3 regions of the Candidatus Brocadia sinica JPN1 genome follow, and region 1 is predicted to be linked to each of the others. Evidence: riboswitches for the same ligand, from Rfam matches in the RefSeq annotation. Region 1 holds a riboswitch; each other region holds the start of a gene.

Region 1 (4,520 bases):
ACAACGGGTTAGGTCTTGGCATCCCATTTTGGGGTGGTCTCTTAGGAACCATTGCGCCACCCTTAGTGCGTGACCAGGATGAGTGGGCAACTTTAGCAGTTGCAGATCCATTTACTGATAATACGGGATTATACCTTTATTACCTGCAAAATGCAGAAAATCCAGCATATACCACTTTACTCGGGCCGTATTATGTAGATGTTCCTGATTTCTTCATACCACCTTCCGCCACCCAACCCGGTACTGCTGCTGTGCTCGACACCCTGGATTGCCGTTTTGTTAACGCAGGCACCCAGATGGGTCATCAGCTCTATCAAGTCCACACAGTTGATCTGGGCGGATTACCTACACCCGTTTGGTATCTGATCGATTGGTGGATGGGCACACTTACCGTAGCCGATTCCTTCTTTGCGGCTGGTTTGTCCAATGACTGGAATGCCTCGATTGCAGCAAATGACTTTGGTGATGTATTTGTAACGTGGACATCAAATGATCCTAGCACGGGCACAAACGCCCAAGTAAGGCTCTCTGGCCGAAGGAATTTTGATCCCCTAAATATAGGCGGCGGTGTAGCAGCCTTCACAAGTCCTACATATTATACTAGTTATCGATGGGGTGATTACTCAGCGGTTACTGTTGATCCAATCGTTGTAAATCAACTCCGTGCCTGGCTTGTCAATGAAACAATCATTAATCCCACTACATGGGGTTCGAGGATAGTCAGAATTGGTTTCTAAGGGATGATTTCTAGATTAGATCGTTGTTGCATAAAGGGGGGAGCAGTGACAAGTCTCCCCCCTTTTTTATTTTTACCAAATGTTTACAGATACACTTAGATAAACACTGATAAAATAGATACTTATATGCATTCTGCGATAAGGCACAGAACGTAAAACCAGGAAAATCAATCGATATGATCAGCTCAGTTCAGTTCAGGCTATTCATAACTGTGGCAATGATGGCATTTGTTTTTAGCTGTGTTAAAGACTATGGCAATACTTTGCGAAATAATGAAAAAAAAGAGACATTAAGCGGAAAGTTAGTGGGTGTCGTAACACGAGGTCCAATTTCACCTATGAGTAAAGATGAGAACCTTCAAACAAAACCGGCTATAGATGTAAAAATTGTGGTCATGACCTTATCAGGAAAGATTGTAGAGACCGTAGCGACTGACAATGATGGCAGATACAGTATCACCTTGCCTGGCGGGACTTATCGCGTTGAAATGCTCCCTTCATCATCAGAAATGACAAAAGATTTACCTACCGTAGTAACTATTATCAAAGGTAAAGAGACACACCTTGATATTCACATAGACACTCGCATACGTTAGATGATGTATATTTTTAAATTATACGACCTTCCCGTAGTTAGCCCCGCACCTAACCCATAACTTCCATCAACTTCACTGCAGCCAAGATACGCTTCATCCTCGGACCAAGGGAACCATTAGAACGATGTTCACTCCGAAGTGGAAAATAAAAAGGCAGTGAAAAGCCTTAGTCTTTTGGTCTTTTCGTTGATTAAGAAGCTTTTTTCTCGTGACTATCCTATGTTCCGGCTCGGTAATACCTCTGGCAGCTTTATCTGCAACGCCTCTATCTACGGCTTGGTTACCGTCGTTACGTCATACAAAAACAGTCTCGGCTCCTTGTCTCGCCGTCTTACCTCAAACAGCTTTCACCCTATCTTTTCCTGATTCCCCGATAGTCACGCCAAATTATCGTACGGATTATTCTCGTCAAATCCACGCTTCATATCCAGGACATCACCCGCCTATCAGACGAATTTCCGCTCAAACACTAAATATTTTAACAAATCTGCCGATAATTTTACCATCTAACGACTAAAGATACTAAATCCACACTTAATTATTGAGAAAGCGAGGTGATTGAGCATCGGAATGGATTAACAAATTTGCTAGACCTACAAAAGAGGTGGCAAATTTGAAAAAGGCAAACCAATCGTGAGATTGGGACGCAAAGCTATGGGTCTTCAATGAAGAATGCCAGGCTGCCATATTTGTTTTAGTAAATCTTTTGTTGGGAGAAGTACTTATGAAAATTACAAATACTTTTTTAGGATATGTGTTTTTAGTATTCACTCAAGTGTTTTTCTTGTTTGAAACAGGGCTAATATCTACGGTTTCAGCGAATGATACATGGAAAAGTTGGTATGGTATTACTGTAGATGGATCAGCAGAAAGTGGCGCAAAATATGCAAGGCAGATGGGGTATGATTCTATAAACATAAAATCCGGTATCTATGCCTCCCCTGATACCTATAAAGGCAAGCAAGCCTTTTCAGGTTTTAAATTTTATTTCATTAACCCTGATAAAATGCTGATTAGGAGTATGGGATATGATAGGAATATAAACATTACAAAATCTTATTCACAAGCAGAACGAGATTTTTACAATCAGTATATGACGTGGAAGAGCTATGATCCGTTTCCGGACAATATAGCAACGGGCTGGTTTCAGGGCACATCAACGGAATTTAATCCACTTTGGGATTTTCAGCAACAGGCGGTTATCGATATGGTTGTTGAGGGAGTTATAGCTATGTGCCATGACTATGAAGATGTAAGCTTGCCATTTACCTTTGCCGGACATATGTATGATGAGCCTGCTCTTGATGGTTATTTTTTTAATTGGATAAATGGAGATAATGAAGTAACTTACTTATCCAATTGGACGGGGACAGAGTCTGGTTTACTACACGGAACTATAACGCATGAATATGCAACATATCAAGATGGGAAAGCTGCTTTTTTCAAACAATTGAAGGCAAGAATGCTGGCTGAATTTCCTAATGCTAAATGGATCGTAGAGCCATATGATGTGTACTGGGGATGGATAAATCAGATAAAAGATCGTACAGACAAAGATGAATTAACCCCTGATATGATTTCACAGGAAAGCTCTAGTACGGAATTTGTAGATGATAGCGCTATTTTTAATTCAGGATTGGCTATTACGAAAGATATGATGGGCATCAGTCAGCCCAACAGTGTCGACGAGTATGAAAATCGTCTTTATGCGGCCAATGCTGGTATCAACAGGGCATGGTATAATTGGTTCCTGCGGTTCGGCGGCACGGGAAATATGCCGAGCTTTCAGAACATCACGGAAGTCTATCCCAGACTTAAACTCATACGGTGTTTGCCGAATTGGGACAATTTAAATAATGTTCCTCTCACCGATCGTTCATGGGATGGCAGTGTGTATCGGAGCACAAAGAGTTATGCCAGCAGCGATGTCATGTATTCACGTCAGCCGAAGACAGGAAAACTCTTTGTGGTGTTTGTGACGAAAAACGGCGTGGTAAAACTCAATGCGGGTGAGACGGTCACCGGGGTACAACGTGCCGATGGATACTTTATTGAGTCCGGGGATGGGAGCGCCGATGTTGCAATAGTTGGCGATGAAATAAGGTTAAAGAGTGGGGTTAGTATTGATGTCGATGCAACCAATGGTCAGGTGAAGGGGAGGGGATATATTTTTACAGTATCAACATCAACCGGTATACCTCCAAAGGTTGTGACGGGGTCAGCGACCGATGTGACGTCAAATTCCGCTACGTTGGGAGGCACAGTGAATGCCAATGGCTTATCAACTACAGCATGGTTTGAGTATGGCACAATAAGCGGGACATATGGCAGCAAGTCATCGGCGCAGGGTGTCAGCAGTTCAGGCGACACAGCAATAAGCATAGGCATAAACGGCTTGTCGGCAGCGAAGACGTATTACTACAGGCTGGTGGCGCAGAACAGCGCAGGGACCGCATACGGGAGTGAAATGTCCCTTATTACACCGGACACTCTTGCGCCAAATTGTTCCGTAAACATCAACAATGGCGACTTCTATACCACATCCACTGCCGTGACCCTGGATTTATCGGCTACTGATGATGTGGGGGTGACAGGGTATTATCTCTCTATGGATTCAACGGTTCCTCTGGCATCGGCCGCAGAATGGACTATGGTATCATCCACTACTGCTTTTCATGCCAGCGTTTCGTATAACCTAAGCGCCGGGGACGGCGGCAAGACGGTATATGCCTGGTATAAGGATGCCGCCGGGAATGTATCAAACACAACCAGCGACTCAATCACTTTAGATACAACTATTCCACTGATAACAATCACGAGTCCTACATCCAATACCACTCATACAACAACGAGTGGCACGATCACTCTAGGCGGAAGCGCCTCAGACAGCGCAAGCGGTGTAAGCAAGGTGGCATGGAGTAGCGACAAGGGGGGAAGCGGCACGGCCAGCGGAACGACCGGTTGGTCTATCTCCGGTATAAGTTTATCGACAGGTGATAATGTAATTACCGTTACAGTCACTGATGGGGCAAACAACACAGGGACAGATACAATTACCGTTGAGAAGTTGGAAACGAACACCGGCACCGGCCTGCAGGCATGCTATCCTTTCAATGAGGGGACCGGGACAATTGCTACAGATAAGTCCGGAAATGGTAACGACGGTGCGATCAACGGTGCTACATGG
Region 2 (4,520 bases), 1.8 Mb from region 1:
TTTAATGCCTGTCTCAAATTTACCCCTTGTTTTCGACAAGTTGAGAGGTAGCTGCGAATGCGGCAAAAAATCCTGGCTCCCTCCAAAGAACGAAAGCAGCCCGATATTTTCTGCTGAACCTTTGTCATCCTGATGTCGTTTTCAGCCAAATTATTCGTAAAAGGGACGTTTTTATTGTCCATAAACCTCAGGACATCATCCTCATACTTTCGTAATCGTTCCAGAAGATTTCTGGCTTTTGTCCTTTTCACTCGCCCCCTTTTCCCCTTACGGTTTGTTTCATCAGGGGGAGGGCTTTCGGCTTCTGCGTTTTGCAATATCACCCGGTACCTGTGCCGATATTTTTCAGACTCATCGGCGCCCAACATTCCTCCGGCATCGCATGTTGCACGATTTATCTCTTCAAGCAAGGCCTTCATCTCTTTCGCCCACTGCTGCTTATTGTCCTCTTCCCACACACCCTCTAATTCTCTCAGGTGGTGCGCATTACAGAGCGCGTGCGTACAGGGATAGGTGTAATACGCCTTCAAATGGTCGTGACAAAGAATCCCACGAAATTGGGGCAATATTCCTATGCTATCTATTGCCTCTGTCCCTCTCCCTTCGTGAGGATAAAAACATGTCCACTGCCTATTGGATGCGCTATGCAACCAATATCTATCCCCGTTCTTGTTAATACTCGTTTCATCCACATGCAACACCTCTGACTTGGTGAGTTCTGCTTTGCTTTTCTCCTCAAAGATTTCCAGATATTCGTAGGCTTCCTGATTAAAATTGTACAAGGAACCTTCACTCACCGGCATCGACATCTGCTCTTCAAAATACTCCTGAATCCTCTTGTAGGGTATCAGTTGATACTGTGACATATATACTGCATGCGCCTTCAAATCCGCCCCATACTGCGCCGCCTTTGTTATTCCTTCAGGAAAGGGCGCGATAAATCGGTTCCCCTCCGCGTCCTCTACTATCTCTGCACGATACTCTGTTACCTCCCGTGAAATCTTCATATCAAACACCTGGCGCGCTTCGTAACCCACCACCGTATATTCCCCACGCGGCAACTTCCTTTGGTCTACTTTTATCACTTCCACCTTATCAGGGTTCTCAACCCTTTTCAGCGTCACCCCCTCACGACCCTTTTGTCCACCCGCCTTCCTCTCGCCCTTCGCCTTGCTTTCTCTCTTGCGATTCGGATCACTTGAGGGAGGCTTACTGCTGTTGCGACTGTTACGGTTTAAACGACCAACCAGCAGCGTTATTACTACTACCAATAACTCTACCATGGACCTCATGGCTGGCGACAGCACTTTCTCTTCAGAAAGAAGCTTCTCTACTTTTTGGAGCGTTACCTCTATGTCTATATTGTCTATCGTCAATGAATCCGCCTGTATGATGAGCCACCCATTTATTTACTGCGGCTATTATATCACAGGCTTTTTCATCCTTTTTATTGGCGCTATAAGACACGACAAAAGCACGAATTCCTCTTACCAACACCAGCCTGTCCATGTCTGTGCTCTCTCCTCATGTAGGCTGTACTAACCACCTCTACAGGCCATATATGCCACAAACTAATCCAAACGACTCTCTGTCCCGGATATCCTGTCAAACATATTTTAAAATATTTTCACTGAATAGTTACCCCTTACAAAACTCTGGATCCCTTGTTGTAGGAGTTAAATCATATGCCCCCCCTTCCTATTTCAAAGATGCGAGGACGTATCTTATTTAAATCGGCATCATCTTCATTTAAGATGCCCAGTGTCTGTAACGCAGCAACAAAGACGGAAGTTTGATAGGTGGATCTAAACGGAGGAACATCTCGTTGCCATTTACCAGGAAATTCCAGTCCATAACTCGATGCGGCGATCAGGTTCCTTGTAAAAGGTAATTCTGTGTATGCCAGAGGCGTGCGTCAAGGTCTGTGGTAAAAAAGATGGTGTTAGGAAATTCATTACGAAGCGCTTGCAATATCAGCGTATCCTGACGATACCACTCGTATGGAACTAGACGTTCTTCCCCATTAATCTCTGCTTTAAACGCTCCAATATGTGTTTCATTCCTGGGTTGATATCCGGCAACATGAAGCGCTGAAAGCACGGCATATCGAGTTCTCTGTCGCTCCTCTGCATCTTCTGTATAATGACCATCAGTAATCATAACGGGCATGATCAATACCTTCTTAATATCTTTTTGAGGTATGAATATCTTTGAACAGGGGTCATTGATATTACGAATTGTAAAATCTTGATGTGACACCTTGGCATCTTTTCTATAACTTTCAACGGCTTGAAATGGATCCTGCCACAGACGGGCAAGCACCTTTTCCTCATCTACCTGCCGTTCCATCCACCTGCGATAATTGCAGCAATAAGCAGGGTAATAGAAAATGGAAACGATGCTTGTTGCTCTTGTTGTTCGGTCATAGTTATGGTATTAATTTTTTGAAATAAAAAGGATGCAAAGTTAAATAGCTATTATGTTTGTTCAGCAAAGAATCAAATAGGTGGATAAAAAATTATGCCCCTTTTTTCTTGTCCTAAAAATAAAAAAGCCGTACTGCAATATATTCATAGCAAACATCTTTGGCAGTAAGGCTGTCTTTTTCAAAGCCGTTTGAACGGTTTAAGCGGTTTAAACCGCTTACAAGACCCTGTCCTTTGCGTCCCCTGATCGCTCAGGGTTTGCCCTTATCGTGATGTGAATTTTTCAGTGGAAACAGACAAAGTGTGCCACGTCACACCTTGTTATGTATGGAATTGCGATATCTCCCCAATGCCATCAAGGGGAAATAGTTGCGATACATATGGTATTTTAAATAAAAGACCTTAGGGAAACCCGTTGCGGTAAATTCAACTTCATCCCAGCTTCCGTCTTCTTTTTGTTTCATTAATAAAAATTTTATACCCCTTTCTACTGCATCAGAATGTATCTCACCTGCGGCCATTAAACCCAACAAAGCCCACGCCGTCTGCGAAGGCGTACTTTTGCCAATTGCCTTAAGGAATGGGTCATCATACGATTTTATCGTCTCGCCCCATCCCCCATCGGAATTTTGGACACTTTTCAACCACGCAACGGCCTTTTTGATATACGGCTTGTTCATGTCCTCTCCAACTGCTGCAAGTCCGGCGAGCACAGACCATGTGCCGTAAATATAGTTTGCGCCCCAACGCCCAAACCATGTTCCGTCTTTTTCCTGTTCTTTTTTGAGAAATTCTATCGCCATGCGAATCTGGCCCGAGGTCTTACTAAACCCAATACGACCTAAAAATTCTGTACATCGGGCAGTAACATCGCTCGTACTCGGGTCTAATAATGCATTAAAATCCGCAAACGGTATGTGATTGAGAATAGCTCTGTTATTGTTGCGGTCAAATGCGCCCCAACCTCCATCATCACATTGCATAGCCATAATCCATCGTAATCCACGTAAAACCGATGCCTCCTTGTGGGCAGTTTCAGGCAATGATACCCGCTGTAATGCCATAAGCACGGCCGCACTGTCGTCGGTATCGGGATAAAACTCGTTTGCATATTGGAAATACCAGCCGCTCGGTTCTTCCACCTTGCACTTTAAAGCCCAATCTCCAAAATTCCTGACTTCCTTGCTGATGAGCCATCGCCCTGCTTTTTGTAATGCCGGATCGCTGCCGGGTATCCCCGAGTCATGAAGCGCAATGATTGCCCATGCCGTATCCCAGACAGGCGATACGCATGGTTGTAAATAGAGTTTATTCACTTCGTATACAACCAGGTTTTCTACCTCTTGCAACTGGCTCTTTAATGCGGGGTGGTCATCCGGATATCCAAGGCATTTCATGGCAAAGATCGAGTTGACCATTGCGGGCCATATAGCCCCTAAACCACCGGATTTTTCCACATGGTCCAGCATCCATTTTTCTGCCTTGCGGAGGGCCATCCTTCTGATAAATTTAATGGGTTGCTGTTCATATCTCCTGAAAATACTATCGGCATCAATAAAGAAATTATGCCAGCTCAATCCCGATTGGTCCCGCTTAATACGGTAAACTACCTTTTCGCGCGGGATCAGGTAAAGTTCCTTCAGCATGTCATCCCCTACCGGAATATGCGGCTTTTTAGCTATGGCAATGGAAAGGGGAACAACAATACATCTCGACCAATACGACATCTCGTAGATGCTAAAATAAAAACCCGGTGGAAACAGGATCATTTCGGCCGGAACAGCGGGTACGGCCTGCCAATCAACCTGTCCAAACATGGCAAGATAAATCTTCGTAAAACAGTTGGCCTTCATGATGCCGCCCATCTCAAGGATGCGCTTCCTGGCTTTTTGCATAAAGGGTTCGTTTGCAGAGTATCCTGCCAATTTCAAGGCAAAATAGGCCTTTACCGAAGCGCTGATTTCGCTCGGCCCTCCGTAATAAATATTCCACCCCCCGTCAGAGATCTGATGTTCACAGAGTAGATTCGCTGCCAATCTTTGTTTTTCCTGGTTTACCTTTCCAAGAAAATGCATGAGCATGATGTATTCAGAT
Region 3 (4,520 bases), 3.8 Mb from region 1:
CACCGTGCAATAGTCCATAATTGTTGCGCTATCATCTGTGCTATTGTAAAACACGATCCCTTCCCAGTCTGCAGGCGAGGGGGTTGATTCGTTTGAGGTGAAGGTGATGGGATTGCCGCTTGTCCCGTCGGCAATTAAAGCAGCCGCGCCGTAATATCCGAAGTAAATACCTGTTCCGGCATCAAATTTCACCAGACACCCGGGATTTATCGTCAATATTGCATCACTATATACGTGGGTGCCTCCGCCAGTTACATTAAAATATAAGTCCTGCGGCACCCAGGTATGGTTTGACGTTATATTCCCGCTGCGCACCTGAATGGCATCTGTCCCATTGCCGCTTCCGGTATTTCCTGTTACGTTGCTGTCCAGCATGTTACAATACTCGCTTATGGGGTAACTGCCATTGTCATTTATCGTATTGTTTGTCAACGTGGGAGCAGCATTATTATCACAATATATCCCATATCCATCCGAATGCCGTACGGTGCAATTTTGTATGGTAGGCGAGGCTTGGTCGCAATTGATATTGGAGTTGTGACTGCCATATCCCCCATATTCCACCGCACAATAGTCCATAATCGTTGAGCCATCAACCGTGCTGTTCCAAAAAACGATCCCCCGCCAGTCGCCGGGCGCAGGGGTCGATTCATTTGAGGTAAAGGTAATAGGACTGCCGCTTGTCCCGTTGGCAATCAAAGTACCCGCGCTGTAATACCCAATAGAAAGTCCTCCAATACTATTAAATTTCACCAAACACCCAGGATTTATCGTCAATATTCCATCGCTATATACATGGATGACTCCGCCAGTCACATTAAAGTAAAGGTCTTGCGGAACCCAGGTACGGTTTGATGTTATACTTCCGTCCCGCACCTCAATGGCATCTGTCCCATTACCGCTCCCCGTATTGCCTGTTACATGGGTATCCAATATACCGCAATACAAACTTATGGGGTAACTGCCATTGTTACTTAACGTGTTGTTTGTCAATGTGGGTGCTGAGTTATTATCACAATAGATTCCATATCCATCCGAATGCCGTATGGTGCAATTTTGTATGGTTGGAGAGGCGTTGTCGCAGTTGATGTTGGAATTGTAAGTGTCTTCATATCCCCCATATTCTATCGTGCAATAGTCCAGAATCGTTGAGCCGTCAACCGTGCTGTTGAAAAAAACGATCCCCCGCCAATCACCGGGCGCTGGGGTTGATTCATTTGAAGTGAAAGTAATAGGGATGCCGCTTGTCCCGTTGGCAATCAAAGTAGCCGCGCTGTAATACCCGATGAAAAGGGCTGCCGTGCTATTAAATTTCACCAGAGACCCGGGATTTATCGTCAATATTGCGCCACTATATACATGGATGATGCCCGTTACATTAAAGTAAAGGTCTTGCAGAACCCAGGTACGGTTTGATGTTATACTTCCGTCCCGCACCTCAATGGCATCTGTCCCATTACCGCTCCCGGTATTGCCTGAAATATTGCTGTCGAGTATGCCGCAGTACAAACTTATAGGATAAACGCCATTGTTACTTAACGTGTTGTTTGTCAATGTGGGCGCTGAGTTATTATCACAATAGATTCCATATTCATCCGAATACCGTATGGTACAATTCTGGATGGTAGGCGAGGCGCTGTCGCAGTCGATGTTCGAATGGTGACTGTCATATCCCCCATATTCTACCGTGCAATAATCCATAATCGTTGAGCCATCAACCGTGCTGTTCCAAAAAACGATCCCCCGCCAGTCGTTAGGCGCAGGGGAACCTGTATTGGAAGTGAAGGTGATGGGAGCATCTTCTGTCCCTACCGCATTCAAAGTAGCCGCGCTGAAATACCCGATGTAAAGACCCGCCATACTATCAAACCTTACCTCACACCCTTTCTCTATCGTTAATGTTGCTCCGCTATACACATGTATGGTGGTCGTAACGATATGGGGATTGTCAGCGGCATACCACGTCTCATTGCTGGTAATATTACTGCTGTGGTTCAGCGCATAAGAAACCCCATTACTGGACAATGTTAGCAGACAGACCGCAAGCAAGAGCAGCCCTGCACTCAACAAAAACGACCTTGCACTCCGTTTGACAATATCCATAAATTTTTTTCTCCTTCCCCTCCGCAAATAAAATTGATATAAAGTGGCTTTTTGATGCTATAAAAACAAAAAAGCCTTACTGCAAAGATATTTTATAGCAAACACCTTCGGCAGTAAGGCTATCTTATGTGATGCGTATTTCCGTATACGCTATAAAGTTTTTATTTCTTTATTCCTATACTTCCTTATACAGGTAAAGACCCTTTCCTTTGCGTCCCCTGATCGCTCAGGGTTTGCCTTTATCGAACTGTTTTTTGATCATATTGAGCTTACTAGGCAGCTCACAGAGTATACATAACTTTAGAATTTGTCAACTGAAAAATAAACTTTTTTCAAAGTGGTGATAATGATTTCCTGTTACCCAGGTCAATGTATTTTTACAGATCCTTCCTCGTTGAGATTTCCCAGGATGTCGACAGTGACCGGTAAAAACAGTTTTACAATTTCAATATTCGTGAGCAGGTGTTGTGTAACCCTGGGTGTGGTAAATTGTGATGTCCCTTTTGTAAGGGCAAGGGGGATGATGAGTTGGTCTGCAAGATGCTCATCAATGACGCCCTTGGTTTCGAGGAAAGAGAAGAATTCATTACACGCCTCATCGGCAACAGTTTCTGCACGCTTACCGATGGCGCCTAAACTAAAATAGCAACACTGGCTGTGTTCAAATTTCCCCACCAGGAGTAACATTGTGCCCCTTCCAAGTGCAGGCGTTTCTCTCATCGATATTTCGTGAGGTATATTTTGTTCTAATAATTTTTTCTTTGCTTGTGTTTGCTGCCGGAAGGCAATATTTATATCCAGATTGCTTACAGCAGATATTCCCATTACCTGGATAAGCCTCCCTCTGTCCTCAATCCGTATTGGATGTTGCGGGCGTGCCGGATTTATGTTTATGAAAACCTCACCACCACCACGAGGATAATATCCCGCTCTTAGTGTCTCTATTTCTGCATCAAAACCAATTTTTTTAAGAAAGTATAACCACTGTTGCATGAGGTAATCTATACAGGGACTGTGGCTGACATGGGTACCGCCAATGATGGTGATTGAAGAAGGTTTATTCGCCAGACTGAGTGGGTAAAATATGGTTTGCAAAACGAGCGAAACAGAGCCCGCCGTTCCGATGTCAAGACGATACGCACCCGCTTTTACCTCTCCGGGATAGAATTTGAGATCAGTAGATCGGAGCAGATTTCCAACGACTTTGGCATTGCAAATCTGCGATGTGGCATTTACCGCCTGAAGGTGCTGATAGCTGAGTCCTGGTATTTTCCTGTTAGCCCGGATGTTAAATATCTCAAAGGGCCTTTTTGTAATAGCCGATAACGAAAGGGCGGTACGCAGGATCTGTCCGCCTCCTTCTCCAAATGAACCATCGATTTCAATAACGTCATTATTCATAACTCATATTTTATTACAAAAAGAAAGGGTAGGACATGAAAATGTCCTACCCTTTTGATTTCACAAAATCTATGAAAACTATTTCCAGGTTGAATTATTTGCCGCCAAATTCCCGAACTAATTTGACGAGTGGCTCAAGATCAGCAGCATCAACTCCGAGATCCGATAGTTTGACGTAATTTGGATTCTTCGTGCCTTCGGTCATAGACTTTTTCATATCTGCATCAGTTCTGGATTTTTGATAATCTGCATTCGTGAAGTCTGGTACACCAAATTGCTTTCCAGCCTCGCTTCCTTTCCCATCGGCGCCGTGGCATAATTCACAGGTGTCCTTGTAAATCTTTTTAATATCTCCAGCATTTGCTATCAAAGCGGGAAAGCTAATATACGCGCCAAATATCGTTGCCATAGAAACTGCGCAATAACTAAAAATCTTTTTCAATGAAATTTCCTCCTAAAAAATGTACGCCTATTTACAAAACATTACGAAACATGTTCGTCCTGGGACAAATCACATGATATTTTGCCGAAATACTCATCACCTCCTGTTGAATCACCTCATCTTTGATTCTATAAAATTTATGATGTTATTCAAGTCATCCTTACAAAAAATCGGTATATGCGAATCTGTCTTGACAGTGCCTGTAATTTTCAGATGGTTTTTGTATTTTTTGTTTGCAGATTTCATTTGTTGATGGTTATTTTGGATTTCAATATAAGGATACCGCCAACTCTTATAGCCTTCAACAAGGACGATATCAACGTCCCGATAATAAGTTTCTATGATATCTTTTATTGACGGAGGCTTTCGGTCGACCCTTTTTATCGTTGCCAGTTTTTGGGGCGAAGATATGGAAACTACATCAGCGCCTGCCTGATAGTGCCTGTAGGTATCCTTTCCTTCGTAATCGATTTCAAATGAAGGGATATTGTACTTGATAGTGCCAACCCTATGCCCCTTTCGTTTCAGCAAAGGAATAATAAGCCCAATAAGTGTGGTTTTCCCTATATTCTGT

Evidence for each region. A riboswitch is a leader RNA that binds a small molecule or an ion and turns the genes downstream of it on or off. The one in region 1 is predicted to bind cyclic di-GMP.
Region 2: another riboswitch for cyclic di-GMP. It lies ahead of BROSI_RS10080 (hypothetical protein); the one in region 1 lies ahead of BROSI_RS18560 (LamG domain-containing protein).
Region 3: another riboswitch for cyclic di-GMP. It lies ahead of BROSI_RS00795 (right-handed parallel beta-helix repeat-containing protein); the one in region 1 lies ahead of BROSI_RS18560 (LamG domain-containing protein).

The regions. Positions count from the first base shown of each region.
Region 1 is NZ_BAFN01000001.1:4,029,281-4,033,800, reverse strand. It holds gene BROSI_RS18570 (hypothetical protein) at 1-737, shown strand, start outside; gene BROSI_RS18565 (carboxypeptidase-like regulatory domain-containing protein) at 914-1,333, shown strand; cyclic di-GMP riboswitch class I at 1,945-2,021, shown strand; gene BROSI_RS18560 (LamG domain-containing protein) at 2,058-4,520, shown strand, end outside.
Region 2 is NZ_BAFN01000001.1:2,234,006-2,238,525, forward strand. It holds gene tnpC (IS66 family transposase) at 1-1,376, opposite strand, end outside; gene BROSI_RS10080 (hypothetical protein) at 1,870-2,349, opposite strand; cyclic di-GMP riboswitch class I at 2,585-2,699, opposite strand; gene shc (squalene--hopene cyclase) at 2,738-4,520, opposite strand, start outside.
Region 3 is NZ_BAFN01000001.1:187,592-192,111, reverse strand. It holds gene BROSI_RS00795 (right-handed parallel beta-helix repeat-containing protein) at 1-2,103, opposite strand, end outside; cyclic di-GMP riboswitch class I at 2,210-2,351, opposite strand; gene rtcA (RNA 3'-terminal phosphate cyclase) at 2,470-3,504, opposite strand; gene BROSI_RS00785 (c-type cytochrome) at 3,599-3,946, opposite strand; gene mobB (molybdopterin-guanine dinucleotide biosynthesis protein B) at 4,058-4,520, opposite strand, start outside.